Regions from separate parts of the Nocardia sp. BMG51109 genome, predicted to be linked through region 3. Evidence: riboswitches for the same ligand, from Rfam matches in the RefSeq annotation. Region 3 holds a riboswitch; each other region holds the start of a gene.
What was found. Region 3 has a riboswitch for cobalamin ahead of D892_RS0108915 (CbtB-domain containing protein). Riboswitches for the same ligand answer to the same signal wherever they lie in the genome.

Region 1: linked by a shared signal. The riboswitch ahead of D892_RS0131080 (iron ABC transporter permease) and the one ahead of D892_RS0108915 (CbtB-domain containing protein) in region 3 are both predicted to bind cobalamin.
Region 2: linked by a shared signal. The riboswitch ahead of metE (5-methyltetrahydropteroyltriglutamate--homocysteine S-methyltransferase) and the one ahead of D892_RS0108915 (CbtB-domain containing protein) in region 3 are both predicted to bind cobalamin.

What each region holds. Positions count from the first base shown of each region.
Region 1 covers NZ_JAFQ01000004.1:6,580,819-6,585,988, reverse strand. Annotated here, with positions in the region: gene D892_RS0131085 (ABC transporter ATP-binding protein) at 1-385, opposite strand, end outside; gene D892_RS0131080 (iron ABC transporter permease) at 385-1,437, opposite strand; cobalamin riboswitch at 1,546-1,758, opposite strand; gene D892_RS0131075 (formylglycine-generating enzyme family protein) at 1,973-2,875, shown strand; gene D892_RS0131070 (arylsulfatase) at 2,923-5,170, shown strand, end outside.
Region 2 covers NZ_JAFQ01000004.1:8,421,790-8,426,959, reverse strand. Annotated here, with positions in the region: gene metE (5-methyltetrahydropteroyltriglutamate--homocysteine S-methyltransferase) at 1-1,118, opposite strand, end outside; cobalamin riboswitch at 1,337-1,523, opposite strand; gene D892_RS0139410 (pyruvate carboxylase) at 1,742-5,146, shown strand.
Region 3 covers NZ_JAFQ01000004.1:1,677,771-1,682,940, reverse strand. Annotated here, with positions in the region: gene D892_RS0108925 (OsmC family peroxiredoxin) at 1-300, shown strand, start outside; gene D892_RS0108920 (CbtA family protein) at 527-1,264, opposite strand; gene D892_RS0108915 (CbtB-domain containing protein) at 1,255-1,449, opposite strand; cobalamin riboswitch at 1,487-1,629, opposite strand; gene D892_RS0108910 (discoidin domain-containing protein) at 1,623-4,334, shown strand; gene mhuD (mycobilin-forming heme oxygenase MhuD) at 4,409-4,717, opposite strand; gene D892_RS0108900 (alpha/beta fold hydrolase) at 4,774-5,170, shown strand, end outside.

The sequences.
Region 1 (5,170 bases), 4.9 Mb from region 3:
CGATGTCGGCCGTCGCCATCGCCGCGGCACAGATCTCCCGGTCGTGACGGTGCGTGCCGCGCAGCAGTGCGGTATGCGGTAGTCGGCCGGTGGCGACGACCTCGGCGGCGGTGAAATCGAACGGCGTGGTCATATCCTGCGTGAGCGCCGCGACTTGGCGGGCGTTGTCCCGCATGCTGATCGCCGAGATATCCGTCTCGTCGACCAGGACTCGTCCCGTCGTCGGAGACAGTGCGCGGTAGAGGCAGCGCAGCAGGGTGGATTTGCCGCTGCCGTTCGGGCCCACGATGCCGATGAACTGTCCCGGCTCGGCAGCCAGGGTCACCGCGTCGACGACCGTCGCGCCGTCGAACTCGACCGTGACATTCTCGTAGTCGACCCGCATCAGCTGTGCTCCACCAGGGCCCCGCGGCGGCGCATCAGCAGCACGAACACGGGGACCCCCACCGCGGCGGTGATCGCGCCCAGGGGTAGCTCCTGCGGTGGTACGAGGGTCCTCGCCACCAGGTCCGCGGTCACCAGGAACACCGCGCCGAGCAGCGGCGTCACGACGGTGAGCCGCCGGTGGCCGGCGCCCACCAGCAGTCTGGCGATATGTGGAACCACCAGGCCGACAAAGCCGATGGCCCCGCATACCGCGACGAAACATCCCGTCATCGCGGCGGAGACGATGAACAGGAGCAGCCGGAACCGGGAGGCGTTCATCCCGAGTGCGGCGCCGACCTCGTCTCCCATCGACAGTACGTCGAGGTGTCGTGCGCACACGGTGATGACCGTCAGTCCGGTGACGGCCACCGCGGCGATCAGGGGCACCATGTGCCAGGTTGCCCCGGCCAAGCTGCCGAGCAGCCAGAACATCACCGAACGTGCGGCATCTCCGTACGGGGCGAGGAACACCAGCACCGTCGTCGCCGCGGAGAAACCGTAGCCGACGGCGGTACCGGTGAGCACCAGCCGCAGCGGTACCAGCCCGGCGGCCGACCGCGCCATCAGGTACACGAGCAGCGTGGCACCGAGCGCCCCGGCGAAGGCCGCGGTCGAGAGCGCGTAGATACCGAGCGCGCCGAAGACTCCGAAGAGCACGACCGCGGTGGCGCCCACCGATGCCCCCGAGGAGATTCCGAGGACGTAGGGGTCGGCGAGCGCGTTTCGCACCATGGCCTGCACCAACAGGCCGACCCCGCCGAGACCGGCCCCGACGAGCGCCGCCAACAGCACACGGGGCAACCGAGAGTCGACGACGATCCGATAGTCGGCCACATCGTCGGCCGTCACGGTGCCTCCGGTGAGTTCGGCCCACAGGAACCACACGGTGTCGCGCCAGGGGATATGTGCGGCGCCCAGCGTCAGCGCGAGGACGGAGACCACCGCCAGCGCCACGATCAGGACCGGGACCAGCACGGCGACGGACAGCCGCCGCCTATCGACAGTTCTCATCGGACCGGCTCTACCGTGCCGTCCCGATCTCGGGTGCGCGCACGCAGGCGCGCGCCGTACAGCTCATCTCTGGTCAACCGCTCCCTCGGAGTCGACAAGGGACCGCGCCGTCGGCTCGGTCACGCGGGCAGGTCTTCGGGCTCGTGGACGGGACGCCGACCGGCGTCGCCTACTGGCGGTCGCTTCCCGGGCTACCGGCCCAGTGCTGATGACCGCGGTCGTTTCCACATACCGCTGCGGGGCAGCTCCGGATTCCCACCGGATTCCCTCTTGCGAACCGCCCGTCACGGACAGGCGGTAACCAGCGCGCCGTCACAGTAGCAGTCGAGCCGCTCGCGGATACGGGCGTGTCGGTGAGCGTCCCGCGACCCGACCGAGCCCGGCCCGACACGGGAATTTCACCCGGATCGGGTGAGCCACGTCCGCTCGAACATCTCCTAAGCTCGGGTAAGGACATGGTGGGAGCGGGTTGACCTCGGGATTCAGGGGAGGTTCGAGCGTGAGCGGCAGTTCGGTGGTGACGGCGCGCAAGAACATGGTTCGCGTGGCCGGGGGTGATTTCGTGATGGGGTCGGCGGACTTCTTTCCCGAGGAGCGGCCTGTGCGTCCGGCCGCGGTGGAGCCGTTCTGGATCGATACGTTTCCGGTGACGAACGCGGCGTTTCGCCGGTTCGTGCGCGAGACCGGCCATGTGACGGTCGCCGAACGCGACCTCGATCCGACGGATTTTCCCGGCGCCCGCGCCGCCGACCTGGTTCCTGGCGCCCTGGTGTTTCGCCCTACCGGCGGCCCGGTGCCGCTGAACGAATGGCGGCGGTGGTGGGCCTATGTGCCGGGCGCACACTGGCGCCACCCGCACGGTCCGGGCAGTGACCTGAGCGGGCGCGATCACCACCCGGTTACTCAGGTCGCCTACCAGGACGCGGCCGCCTACGCGGCGTGGGCAGGCAAGTCGCTGCCCACCGAGGCGCAGTGGGAGTTCGCCGCACGCGGCGGCCTCGACGAGGCGACGTTCAGTTGGGGTGAGGAATTCGCGCCTCGCGGGCGGCGGATGGCCAACACCTGGATAGGCCGATTTCCCTGGGAGTTCCTGCCGGGGCGAGGTCAAAGCGACCATCCTGGCACCACCAAGGTCGGGACCTACCCGCCCAACGGATTCGGATTGTTCGACATGACGGGCAATGTGTGGGAGTGGACCGCCGACTACTTCGGTACCCACCGGGCCGGCTCGCGGACGGGTTCGTGCTGCGCACCGCACAGCTGCGCGCAGTCGCCGGTGCCGGAGGCGGGTGAGCGGTATGCGCGGCGGGTGATCAAGGGCGGGTCCTATCTGTGCGCGCCGAACTACTGCCTGCGCTATCGACCCGCTGCCCGGCAGGGCCAGTCCGAGGACACCGCCACCTGCCACCTCGGATTTCGTTGTGTCGCGCTCGACTGAGAACGCCTGTCCATCACAGCATTTCACCTAACCGCCGGGAGTCGCTCATGGCCGCGGAGTTCGCCGGGAAGATCGCCCACGACGTTCGGGATTCGGTCCCGGACTGGACCCCGTATGTGGAGCCGGCCGCGCCGAAGGACGCGCCGAATGTCCTGTACATCGTGTGGGACGACATGGGCTTCGGGTCGTGGGATGTGTTCGGCGGCCTGATCGAGATGCCGAACATGCAGCGTATCGCCGACGCCGGGATCACCTTCTCCCAGTTCCACACCACCGCCCTGTGCTCACCGACACGGTCGTGCCTGCTGACCGGGCGCAGTGCCGGAACCAACGCGATGACGGTGGTCGGTGAGTTCGCCGACGGGTTCCCCAACTCCTCGTGCCTGATCCCCCCGGAGAACGGATTCATCTCCGAGGTGCTGCGCGAACACGGCTACAACACCATGGCGATCGGGAAGTGGCATCTGTCGCCGGCCACGGAGATGTCGATGGGTGCGTCGAAGCGGACCTGGCCGTTGCAACGAGGGTTCGATCGCTTCTACGGATTCCTCGGCGGCCTGACCGACCAGTGGTACCCCGACCTCTGGTACGACAACCACCAGATCGATCCGCCGGCGCGCCCCAGCGAGGGCTACCACCTTTCGAGCGACCTCGCCGACCGCGCGATCGAGTTCCTGGCCGACTCCAGCGCCACCGCTCCGGGCAAACCGTGGATGATGTACTTCTGTCCCGGCGCCTGCCATGCGCCACACCATGTGTTTCAAGAGTGGTCCGACCGGTACCGCGGCCGTTTCGACGAAGGCTACGAAAAATACCGCGAGGCGGTCCTGGCCCGGCAGAAACGGCTGGGCCTGGTCCCGGATTCGGTGCAACTGCCCGACATCAATCCCCTCGCCGCCGAGACCAGCGCGGACGGAGCGCCGTGGCCGATCTCCGACATCGTCAGGCCCTGGGGCGAACTGAGCGACGACGAACGACGACTGTTCATCCGCCAAGCCGAGGTCTACGCCGGATTCGCCTCCTACACCGACGCCCAGGTCGGCAGGCTGCTCGACTACCTCGAACACACCGGCCAGCTCGACAACACCCTGATCGTGGCGCTGTCGGACAACGGCTGCTCCGCCGAGGGCGGTCAAGAAGGTTCGGTGAACGAAAACCGCTGGTACAACGGCGTCGCCGAGAACATCCACGACAATCTGACAGTGCTCGACGAGCTCGGCACCGAGACCACTCACCCGCACTTCTCCAACGGGTGGGCGATGGCGTTCAACACCCCGTTCAAGATGTACAAGATCAACGCAGCCTGGGAAGGCGGCACCGCCGACCCGATGATCATGTCCTGGCCGCGCGGCGTGAGCGCCCGCGGCGAAGTCCGCGACCACTATCTGCACGCCGAGGACCTGGTTCCCACCATCTACGAACTCCTCGGCATCACGGCACCCGACACGGTGCGCTCGGTACCGCAAAGCCCCCTCGAGGGGGTCAGCATGGCGCCGGTATTGCACGATCCTGCCGCGTCCTCCCCGAAACGATCCCAGTTCTATTCGATCTTCGGCACGCGCGCGATCTGGCGAGATGGCTGGCACGCCAACGCTGTTCACCCGCCGGCTCCCAGCGGCTGGTCGCATTTCGATCAGGACGAGTGGCGCCTCTACCACCTCGACCGAGACCGCAACCAGCTGCACGACCTCGCCGCAGAGAATCCCGAAATCCTCGCGGAGCTACGACAACTGTGGGAACACGAAGCCGAGAAGTACCACGGATACCCCCTCGACGACCGCACCGCGGCCGACCTGGCCCAACTCGATCAGCCCAGCGTCGCCGGCAAGGCCGGCCGCATGGAACTGTTCCCCGGCGCCTCGGAAGTGCCCGAGCGATCCTTCTCGATCGTCGGCCGTTCGTTCTCCATCACCGCCGCACTGCGTATCACCGAACCGAAACCCAACGGAGTGGTCTTCGCCAGCGGCGGACGATTCGGCGGCCACGCCCTCTACCTGCTCGACGGTGTCCTGCACTACGTTTACAACTGGCTCGGCGAACTCGAACAGAAAGTCACCGCCCCCACACCGCTGCCGGCCGGCGAGGTCGTCGTCGGTGTGGAATTCCGCAAAACCGGCGTCGACGGACCTTCTCCGACCGGCACCGCCACACTCCACATCGACAACGACACCGCCATGAGTGCCGCCATCAGGGTTCAACCCGGATACTTCTCCCTCACCGGGGAAGGATCGAACATCGGCCGCGACCGCGGCCAAGCCGTCAGTTCCGACTACACGGGCCCCTTCCCGATCACCG
Region 2 (5,170 bases), 6.7 Mb from region 3:
CCCTTGTGCAGCGCGGTGTTCAGCACCCGCACCTCGTCGACCTTCTCCGCGCCGAATGCCAGCCACGACCGCAGCGCCGGATCCAGATCCGTTTCCGGCTCCAGCGAATACGGCACGTGCAGCAGCGAACTCGAACTCGACACCGCCAGCGCACCGGTGCTGCCCAGCAGCGTGCCCAGCGTCGACAGCGCGTGGTCGAGGTCGGTGCGCCAGACGTTGCGGCCGTCGACGACGCCCGCCACGACCAGCTTGTCCGCCAGGGCCGGGACGGCGGCCACGTCGTCCACGGTGGTGCCGGAAACGAAGTCCAGGGCGATGCCCTCCACCCCCATATCCGCCAGCGCGGGCAGCGCGGGCCCCGGACGGCCGAAGTAGGTCGCGACCAGGATCGCCGGGCGTCGCCCCGCCCCGGCCAGCTCGGCGTAGGCACGGCGCACCTGCGCCAGCTCGGCATCGGACAGGTCGGTGACCAGCACCGGCTCGTCGATCTGCACCCAGTCGGCGCCCGCGTTCGCCAGCCGGCCCAGCAGGTCGCGATAGTGCGGGAGCAGATCGTTCAGCCGGTCCAGCGGCGCGATGCCGCCGGTGTCGTCGGTGTCCTCCGCGCCCTTCGCCAGCTTCAGGAAGGTGAACGGCCCGATGATCACCGGCCGCGCCGGGACACCGAGCTGACGCGCCTCGTGCAGCTCGTCGAGCAGCTTGTCCGGATGCAGCGTGAAGGTGGTTCCGGGGCCGATCTCGGGAACCAGATAGTGGTAGTTGGTGTCGAACCACTTGGTCATCTCCAGCGGCTCGACGTTCTCGGTGCCGCGGGCCGCCGCGAAGTACCGATCCAGCGGGTCGGCGATCCCGGCCACCCGCGCGGGCAGCGCGCCGAACATGGCCGTGGTGTCGAGCATCTGGTCGTAATAGGAAAAGGTGCCGACCGGAACGGAGTCCAGTCCGGCCGCGGTCAACTCGGTCAGCTGCCGGGTGCGCAGCTCACGGCCGACGGCGCGCAGCTCGTCGGCGCCGAGACGACCGGCCCAGTAGCCCTCGGTCGCGCGTTTCAACTCGCGCCGCGGCCCGATCCGCGCCGTGCCGAGAACCGTTGCGGTGAAAGGGTTGTGAACAGTCACAGTCTCTCTCCAGTGCTGGAAGCCACTGGCCACTGCCCTCACCGAGCGGACGGAGCCCGAGTTGCCGAGCGAGCTGCGTAGCGGCCCGAGCGGTCGGCAGACGGTTGGTCCGTCCGCGCTGCGCCGCTGGGCGACATCTCGTTCGGTCGCACCGGAGTTCTCCGGTGTGTGCACTGGTGCCCGGTCGCCCGATCCACGAGGCGGTGGCCGCCGGATACGGCGTATCCGGCACAGTTGGCAGGTCTTCGGACTCGCAGGCGCTCCCCGTCGGGGTTTCCTACTGGCCGTCGCTTCCCAGGTTTCCCCAGTGCTCATGACGGCGGTCGTTCCTGCACACCGCTGCGGGACAGTCCCGGATTCCCACCGGGTTCCCTCTGGCCGGCCGCTAGGGACCGGTTTCGACGCTGCCACCCGGCGCTCGGGGCTCCAACTCGCGGGCGCAGCGAACCAGCTGCAGTACCGAGCATAAGTCACGCGGGCGGGTGAATATTCCTCGGGACGGCGGGCGACGAGGTTACCGGCGGGTTTCGCCTCTTCGCTGATCGGCCCGGTCGGGTTGTGAGGTTGGCTGCGAAGGCGCATTCGCCGTCCGGACCGCGCGACGAGGCAGGTACCTTAATCGAATGTTCTCGAAAGTGCTGGTCGCCAATCGCGGGGAAATCGCCATCCGGGCCTTCCGCGCCGCTTACGAACTCGGCATCGGCACCGTCGCGGTGTTCCCCTACGAGGACCGCAACTCGGTGCACCGGCTGAAGGCCGACGAGTCGTATCAGATCGGCGTGCCCGGTCACCCGGTGCGGACGTACCTGTCCATCGAAGAGATCCTCGAGGCCGCCAAGACGGCCGGCGCCGACGCGGTCTACCCCGGTTACGGGTTCCTGTCGGAGAACCCGGACCTGGCCGCGGCCTGCGAGCGCGAGGGCATCACGTTCATCGGTCCCTCGGCCGGGGTGCTGGAACTGACCGGTAACAAGGCGCGGGCGATCGCGGCCGCGCGGGAGGCCGGGCTGCCGGTGCTCGACTCCACGGCGCCGTCGGCCGACGTGGACGAGCTGCTGGCGGCCGCGGAGCCGATGCGGTTCCCGATCTTCGTCAAGGCCGTCGCGGGCGGCGGCGGGCGCGGCATGCGCCGGGTCGCCGACCGGTCGCAGCTGCGCGAGTCGGTGGAGGCCGCGATGCGGGAGGCCGAATCGGCCTTCGGCGATCCGACGGTGTTCTGCGAGCAGGCCGTGATCAACCCCCGCCACATCGAGGTGCAGATCCTCGCCGACGAGCACGGCGAGGTCATCCACCTGTACGAGCGGGACTGTTCGCTGCAGCGGCGGCACCAGAAGGTGATCGAGCTGGCGCCGGCGCCGAACCTGGATCCCGCACTGCGCGAACGCATCTGCGCCGACGCGGTGGCGTTCGCGCGGCAGATCGGCTACAGCTGCGCGGGCACCGTGGAATTCCTGCTCGACGAGCGCGGCCACCATGTGTTCATCGAGATGAACCCGCGAATCCAGGTGGAGCACACGGTGACCGAGGAGATCACCGACGTCGACCTGGTGGGCGCGCAGCTGCGGATCGCCGCCGGGGAGACCATGGCCGATCTCGGCCTGAGCCAGGACGCGATCGGCATCCGCGGCGCGGCGCTGCAATGCCGGATCACCACCGAGGATCCGGCCAACGGATTCCGGCCCGACACCGGCCGCATCACCGCCTACCGCAGCCCGGGCGGCGGCGGTATCCGGCTCGACGGCGGCGCGAATCTGGGCGCCGAGGTCGGCGCGCACTTCGACTCGATGCTGGTCAAGCTCACCTGTCGCGGGCGCGATTTCGGCCAGGCGGTGGCCCGGGCGCGGCGCGCGGTCGCCGAGTTCCGGATCCGCGGCGTGGCGACGAACATCCCGTTCCTGCAGGCGGTGCTCGACGATCCGGACTTCCGGGCCGGGCGGGTCACCACCTCGTTCATCGATGAGCGCCCGGAACTGCTGACCCAGCGCGCCTCCGCCGACCGCGGCACCAAGATCCTCACCTATCTGGCCGATATCACCGTCAACAAGCCGCACGGCGAGCGCCCGACGGCGGTGTACCCGCACGACAAGCTGCCGGCGATCGATACGACGGTGCCGCCACCGGCCGGGTCGCGCCAGCGGCTGTTGCAACTGGGGCCGGAGGGGTTCGCCCGGGCACTGCGCGAACAGCGCGCGATCGCGGTCACCGACACCACGTTCCGGGATGCGCATCAGTCGCTGCTGGCGACGCGGGTGCGCACCGACAGCCTGCTGAAGGTCGCCGGCCACGTGTCCCGGTTGACGCCCGAACTGCTGTCGATCGAGTGCTGGGGCGGCGCGACCTACGATGTGGCGCTGCGCTTCCTGTTCGAGGACCCGTGGGAGCGGCTGGCGGCGCTGCGCGAGGCGATCCCGAACATCTGCCTGCAGATGCTGCTGCGCGGACGCAACACCGTCGGCTACACGCCGTATCCGGAAAAGGTCACGCGCGCTTTCGTTTCCGAGGCGACGGCGACGGGCATCGACATCTTCCGGATCTTCGACGCGCTGAACAACGTCGACCAGATGCGCCCGGCCATCGACGCGGTCCGCGAAACCGGCACGGCCGTCGCGGAAGTCGCGATGAGCTACACCGGCGACCTGTCGAACCCGGACGAGAACCTCTACACCCTCGACTACTACCTCAAGCTGGCCGAGCAGATCGTGGCGGCCGGGGCGCACGTCATCGGCATCAAGGACATGGCCGGGCTGCTGCGCGCACCGGCCGCGCACACGCTGGTGACGGCGCTGCGGGAGAACTTCGACCTGCCGGTGCACGTGCACACCCACGACACACCGGGCGGTCAGCTGGCCACGTATCTGGCCGCGTGGCAGGCCGGGGCCGACGCCGTCGACGGCGCCAGCGCCCCGATGGCCGGTACCACCAGCCAGCCGGCGCTGTCGGCCATCGTTGCGGCAGCGGCGAATTCGGACTACGACAGCGGGCTCGACCTCGCGAACGTCTGTGACCTGGAGCCGTACTGGGAGGCGCTGCGCAAGGGGTACGCCCCCTTCGAGTCCGGGCTGCCCGGGCCGACCGGGCGCGTCTACAACCACGAGATCCCCGGCGGGCAGCTGTCCAATCTGCGCCAGCAGGCCATCGCGCTCGGGCTCGGTGACCGGTTCGAGGAGGTCGAGGCGAAATACGCCGCGGCCGACCGGCTGCTCGGGCGGCTGGTGAAGGTGACGCCGTCGTCGAAGGTCGTCGGCGATCTGGCGCTGTCGCTGGTCGGTTCCGGGATCGACGTCGAGGATTTCGCCCAGGATCCGGGCCGCTACGACATCCCCGACTCCGTGATCGGTTTCCTGCGCGGCGAACTCGGCACACCGGCGGGTGGCTGGCCCGAACCGTTCCGCAGCCGCGCGCTGGCCGGGCGTGGCCCGGTCAAACCGGAGGTGCAGCTGACCGAGACCGACGAGGCCGGGCTGAACGGAACCTCCGAGGAGCGCCGGGCGACGTTGAACCGCTTGCTGTTTCCCGGCCCGGCCGCCGAATTCCTCGCGCACTGCGAGAAGTTCGGCGACACCTCCGGCCTGTCGACCAATCAGTTCTTCTACGGGCTGCGGCACGGCGAGGAGCACCGGGTGCAGCTCGAGAAGGGTGTCACCCTGCTCATCGGGCTGGAGGCGATCTCCGAACCCGACGAGCGCGGCATGCGCACCGTGATGTGCATCCTGAACGGCCAGCTGCGCCCGATCATGGTCCGCGACCGGTCCGTCGCCAGCGATGTCCCGGCCGCCGAGAAGGCCGACAAGAACGACCACGGCCACATCGCCGCGCCGTTCGCGGGCGTCGTCACCCTCACCGTCGCCGAGGGCGACACCCTCGCCGCCGGCGACACCATCGGCACCATCGAGGCCATGAAGATGGAGGCCGCCATCACCGCCCCCCGCGCCGGCACCGTCCGCCGCGTCGCCATCGGCAAGGTGCAGCAGGTGGAGGGCGGCGACCTCCTGGTCGACGTGCGCCTGAACGAGACCGCCCAGGAGTGAGGAAACCCGTACGCCTCCAACGAG
Region 3 (5,170 bases):
CCGGAGGAACTGATCGCGGCTGCACATTCGTCGTGTTATGCCATGGCGCTGTCGGGGCAGATCGCCACCGCCGGCGGCACCGTGCAGAGCCTGGCCGTCGACGCCGATGTCACCCTGGGCCCGGATCCGGCGGGCGGTTTCCACATCAGCACCATCAAGCTGACCGTCCGCGGCAAGGTCGACGGCCTCGACGCCGCCGGTTTCCAGGCCGCGGCCGAGGGCGCCAAGGTCGGCTGCCCGATCAGCAAGGCCCTGGCGGGCGTCGGCACCATCGAACTGGATGCCGCGCTGGAGTCCTGACCGAGTAGGACCGGGCGTCGGCGCGGTACAGGGCGGCGACCGCGACGAGCACCGCCGCCACCCACATGCGCGGTGCGCAGCAGCGCCGACAGCCCGGCCACCTGAGTCTTCTCGAGTTCGCCCCGCCCCGTGGCGGCCAGCGCGGCCACGGGTCCGATGTTCCTGCCGTCAGGCTCGTCCGCGAGCAGGTCGGAGCCGCGCAAGTTCGACCGGAGAAGGCGCGAGCCTACGCGGAGACCTCGGCCTTCTTCCGGCCGGCGAATTCGGTGAGGGTCGCGAAGGCGAGCCCGAGCACGGCCCACAGCGTCGCCGACACGGCCAGTGACGACACCCGGAACTGCCACAGCAGCGTGGCCGGGAAGTCCCCCTTCACCTCGTTCACCCCGGGCAGCGCGATGTAGCCGATCGCCACCACGATCACGAAGACCGCCACCGCGGCGACGAGTCGCAGCGTGCCGGGTTGTGCCGAGAGCAGCCGATGGACGTACACCGCCGCGCCGACCGCCGCGAGTCCGAGCAGCACGGCCGCCAGCCACAGCCAGGTGCGCTGGTTGATCGTGTCCGGTTCGCCGACCGCGGGTGGGTTGGCCGGGTACTTGAAGAACGGCACCGCGGTGATCGCCAGCCAGCCGCACAGCCCCAGCGATACGGCCAGCTTCGGCCCGGGCAGGGCGGTGTGGCGGCGTGCGACGTTGGCGACGGCGGCGAAGATCGCGCCCAGCGCCAGGCCGCCCAGGCCGAGCGCCAGGAACTCGCCGAACCTCTGGCCGCCGCGGCTGACCAGCGGTTCCTCCGATTCGCCGTGGGAGTGGCCGGATTCGGCGCTCGACTCCTCGAGGGTGATCGCCGATTCGATCTTCGGCTCGCCGATCACGAATCCGACCGTTCCGGCGAGCAGCCCGGCGATCAGTCCGGCCAGCAGGCCGCGGAGCAGCAGGGTGGTGAACGATCCGGTCAGTGGCACGGCACGCCCAGCAGGTGCCGTCCGTCGTGCATCAGCTCGTGCAGGTACATCCCGCTGCGGGAGACCGCGCCCTGATCGAAGCCGACCAGGTACAGCGTGAGCAGTGCCAACAAGACGACGCCCACCGTCACGAGCACGGCGGCGAGGGAATCGGTTGCGCGGCTCGGGGTATGCGCAACGGCCATGGTGGTCCTCCTTCGGGGATGGTCGCGTCCCCGCGAGCCGATCTAGCAACGACGGTGCCGGTGTCTGGCTCTCCGGCGGATGCCGGATCACAGTGGCGCGACCGCCCCGGAATCACACCGGGTTACCGCGTCACCGTCGCTCTGGTCCTCTGAACTGTGACACCCTGAGTGACGTGGCGTCAACTGCCCGACCGGCATCCGGTCGCCGCTCACGATTGCCGATCGGCATCGGTGCGGCGATCGGGGCGGTGGTGGTGGTCGCCGCGATCGTGGTGGTGGTGCCGCGGGCGCCCGCCGCACCGCAGGGCTTTCCCTGTCCCGGCGACAGTGCATCGACGCAGCCCGGATGGGCGCCGGCGGCGACGTCGTTCGGCGCGGGCTACGACGCGCATCCGTTCGTCGGCAACGGCTATCTCGGACTGCGGATACCGCCCGCCGGTACGGGCTACGCGGAGACCGGGGAGAAGACCGGCTGGCCGCTGTATACGCCGCGCTACGACGGCGCGTTCGCGGCCGGTTTGTACGCGCGTGATCCGGCCGTCGCCGACGGACTGGCGACCGCCGCGGCGCTGCCGAACTGGTCGACTCTGCTGGTCGGGGTGGGCGACGAAACCTTCTCGCCCGCAACGCCGTCCGCTCAGGTGTCGAATTTCCGGCAGACGCAGTACCTGCGCTGCGGGCTGGTGCGGACCGAGCTGACCTGGACCACGCGCGACGGCCGCGCCACCGACCTGGTGTACGACGTGCTCACCGATCGCACCGATCAGCATGCCGCCGCGGTGCATCTGACCGCGACACCGCACTGGAGCGGCCGCCTGACGGTCATCGATCGGATCGACTTCGCCGGGGCGCGCCGCGTCGACCCGATCGCGGTGCCGAACCCGGACCCCGCCACGTACCTGGCCGAATTCCGAACCAGGACAACGAATGTGACCGGAGATGTGGCGTCGGTTCTGGATGCCGGGAGCCCGGCTCGGGCGGGGGAATCCGGCAGGCAGGCGACGATGGATGTCGCCTCGGGGCGGTCGCACGAGGTCACCAAGTTCGTCGGCGTCGACACCGGTCGCACCGCGCCCGATCCGGGCCGTGCCGCGGTCGGCGCCGCGCACCGGGCCGCGGCGCGGGGGTGGTCGAATCTGCTTGCGGCGCAGGCGAAGTCTTGGCGTGCGCTGTGGGATTCGGATATCGAGGTGCCCGGCCGGCCGGACGTGCAGCGCTGGGTCCGGGGCGCGCTCTACGCGCTGTACTCGGCGACGAATCCGCAGCAGGACAACAGTATTTCGCCCACCGGGCTGAGCAGTGACAACTACGCCGGACTGATCTTCTGGGACGCCGACATCTGGATGTACCCGGCGCTGCTGGCGTTTCGACCCGAACTGGCCCGGTCGGTGATCGACTACCGATTCGAGACCCTGCCCGGTGCGCGGGAGAATGCCCGGCGGCTCGGACATCCGGGCGCGTTCTACCCGTGGACCAGTGCGCACACCGGTGACCTGTGGAGCGAGTGCCACAGCTGGTCACCGCCGCACTGCGTGACGCAGATCCATCTGCAGGGCGATGTCTCGCTCGCCGCCTGGCAGTACTTCCTGGCCACCAAGGACATCGGTTACCTGCGCGAACGCATCTGGCCGATCATGTCGAGCCTGGCCGAGTTCTGGGCCGCGCGGGCGACGCCGAATCCGGACGGCAGCTACTCCGTCCGCGATGTCGCCGGACCGGACGAATACAGCAACGGCGTGGACGACGGCGCCTACACGAACGGCGTTGCGGCCGTGGCGCTCCGCAATGCCGTCACGGCCGCGGGCATAATCGGTGCCCCCGCGCCACCGGAGTGGACCGCCGTCGCCGACCACCTGCGCATGCCGTTCGACGCGCAAGACGGGATATTCCTGCAGTACGACGGCTACCGTGGCACGCGGATCAAACAGGCCGACACCGTGCTGCTGCAATATCCGCTCGAATGGCCGATGGCGCCGCAGGTGGCGGAGCGGACGCTGGACTACTACGCCGAGCGCACCGATCCGGACGGACCCGCCATGACCGATTCGGTGCACCAGATCGATGCGGCCGCGAGCGGTGTGCCGGGCTGTTCGGTGGGCACCTATCTGGACCGTTCGGCCCGCCCGTTCGTCCGCGAACCCTTCGGGCAGTTCGCCGAGGCGCGCGGGGAGAAGGCGGGCGCCACCGATCCGCTGGCCGGATCGCCGGCATTCGATTTCGCCACTCTCGCCGGTGGTTTCGTGCAGGAGTTCACCGGCGGGCTGGCCGGGTTGCGGTGGCGGGAAGACCGAGTGCGACTGGATCCGTTGTTGCCGCCGCAGCTGAGTGCGGGCGTTACGGTGCGCGGATTACGTTGGCAGGGAAGGATTTTCGATGTCTCGGTGGGTCCGGAGCGCAGCGAGGTCACGCTGAGGTCGGGGGAGCGGCTGCCGGTCGAGACAGGAAATGGTGTGCGGCAGGTGGATCCGGGCCGGTCGCTGGATCTGCCGACTCGGCGGCCGGACCTGACCCCGACCTCCGACGCGGCCCGCTGCAAGACCGCGGCCGCGTCCACCGAGCGCCCGGGCGACTACGCCGCCGCGGCGGTCGACGGCGATCCCGCCACCCGCTGGCTACCGGCCACCGACCGCGCCGACCTCACCGTCGACCTGGGTGCGGTCACCGCCGTGAGCCGGGTGGCGCCGGTATGGAGCGGTCCGCCTCCGCCGTCGTCCGAGGTGGCGATATCCCGGGACAACCGCACCTGGACCACCGTGGCACGCGGAACCGACGGCTCTTTGTCGGTTCCGTCCTACGCCCGCTACGTCCGCCTGCGGCTCGCAGGCGTGGATCCCGGTGCGGAGACAGGTGTTCGGGAATTGGACGTGATTCGCGCACCGGAATGACGGCAGCGGCGTCATTCCGGCGATGTCGGCTCCGGCGTTCTCGACGGTGCCCGCGTGGCGGTCCGGCAGCCGGTCTAGGACTTGGCCGGGACGTCCATCACGACCTCGAACTCCAGCAGCGACGCTCCGCTCGCCACCGGCTTGCGGTCGCTGCCCGCGTGCGCCTCCTTGGCCGGGCCGTCCCGCCACGCGGCGAACGATTCCTCCGAATCCCAGTGCGTGACAACGAAGTACCGGTCGTCACCGGCCACCGGGCGGAGCAACTGGAAGCCGAGGAATCCGGGGGAGTTCTCGACCGCGTGCGCACGGTGCGCGAACCGCTTCTCCAGTTCGGGGCCCGCGCCCTCGGGAACCTCGATCGCATTGATCTTCACAACAGCCATGTGCACCAGGCTAGCGCCGTCTCCGGGCCGCGGGCGCCCGACGTATCGTCGACACGATGCTGTACGACGAGGGCGGCACGGGTGTGCCGATACTGCTGCTGCACGGGCTGATGGGCAGTGCGCGCACCTGGCGGACGCAGCTGGACTGGCTGCGCGCGTTCGGGCACGTGTACTCCTTCGATGCCGCGGGACACGGCCGCCCGCCCCCGCCCGAGCTGACCACCGAGGCGTTCGTGGCCGATCTGGCGGCGGCCACGTCGGCGATCACCGAGCCGATGGTGGTGGTCGGGCATTCGATGGGCGGGCTGCACGGCTGGGTGTTCGCGGCGGAACATCCCGAGCGGGTGCGGGCCCTGGTGATCGAGGACATCGCCCCGGATTTCCGCGGCCGCACCGCCCGCGACTGGGCGGCCATGATCGAGTCCTGGCCGCAGCCGTTCCCGGACGAGGACG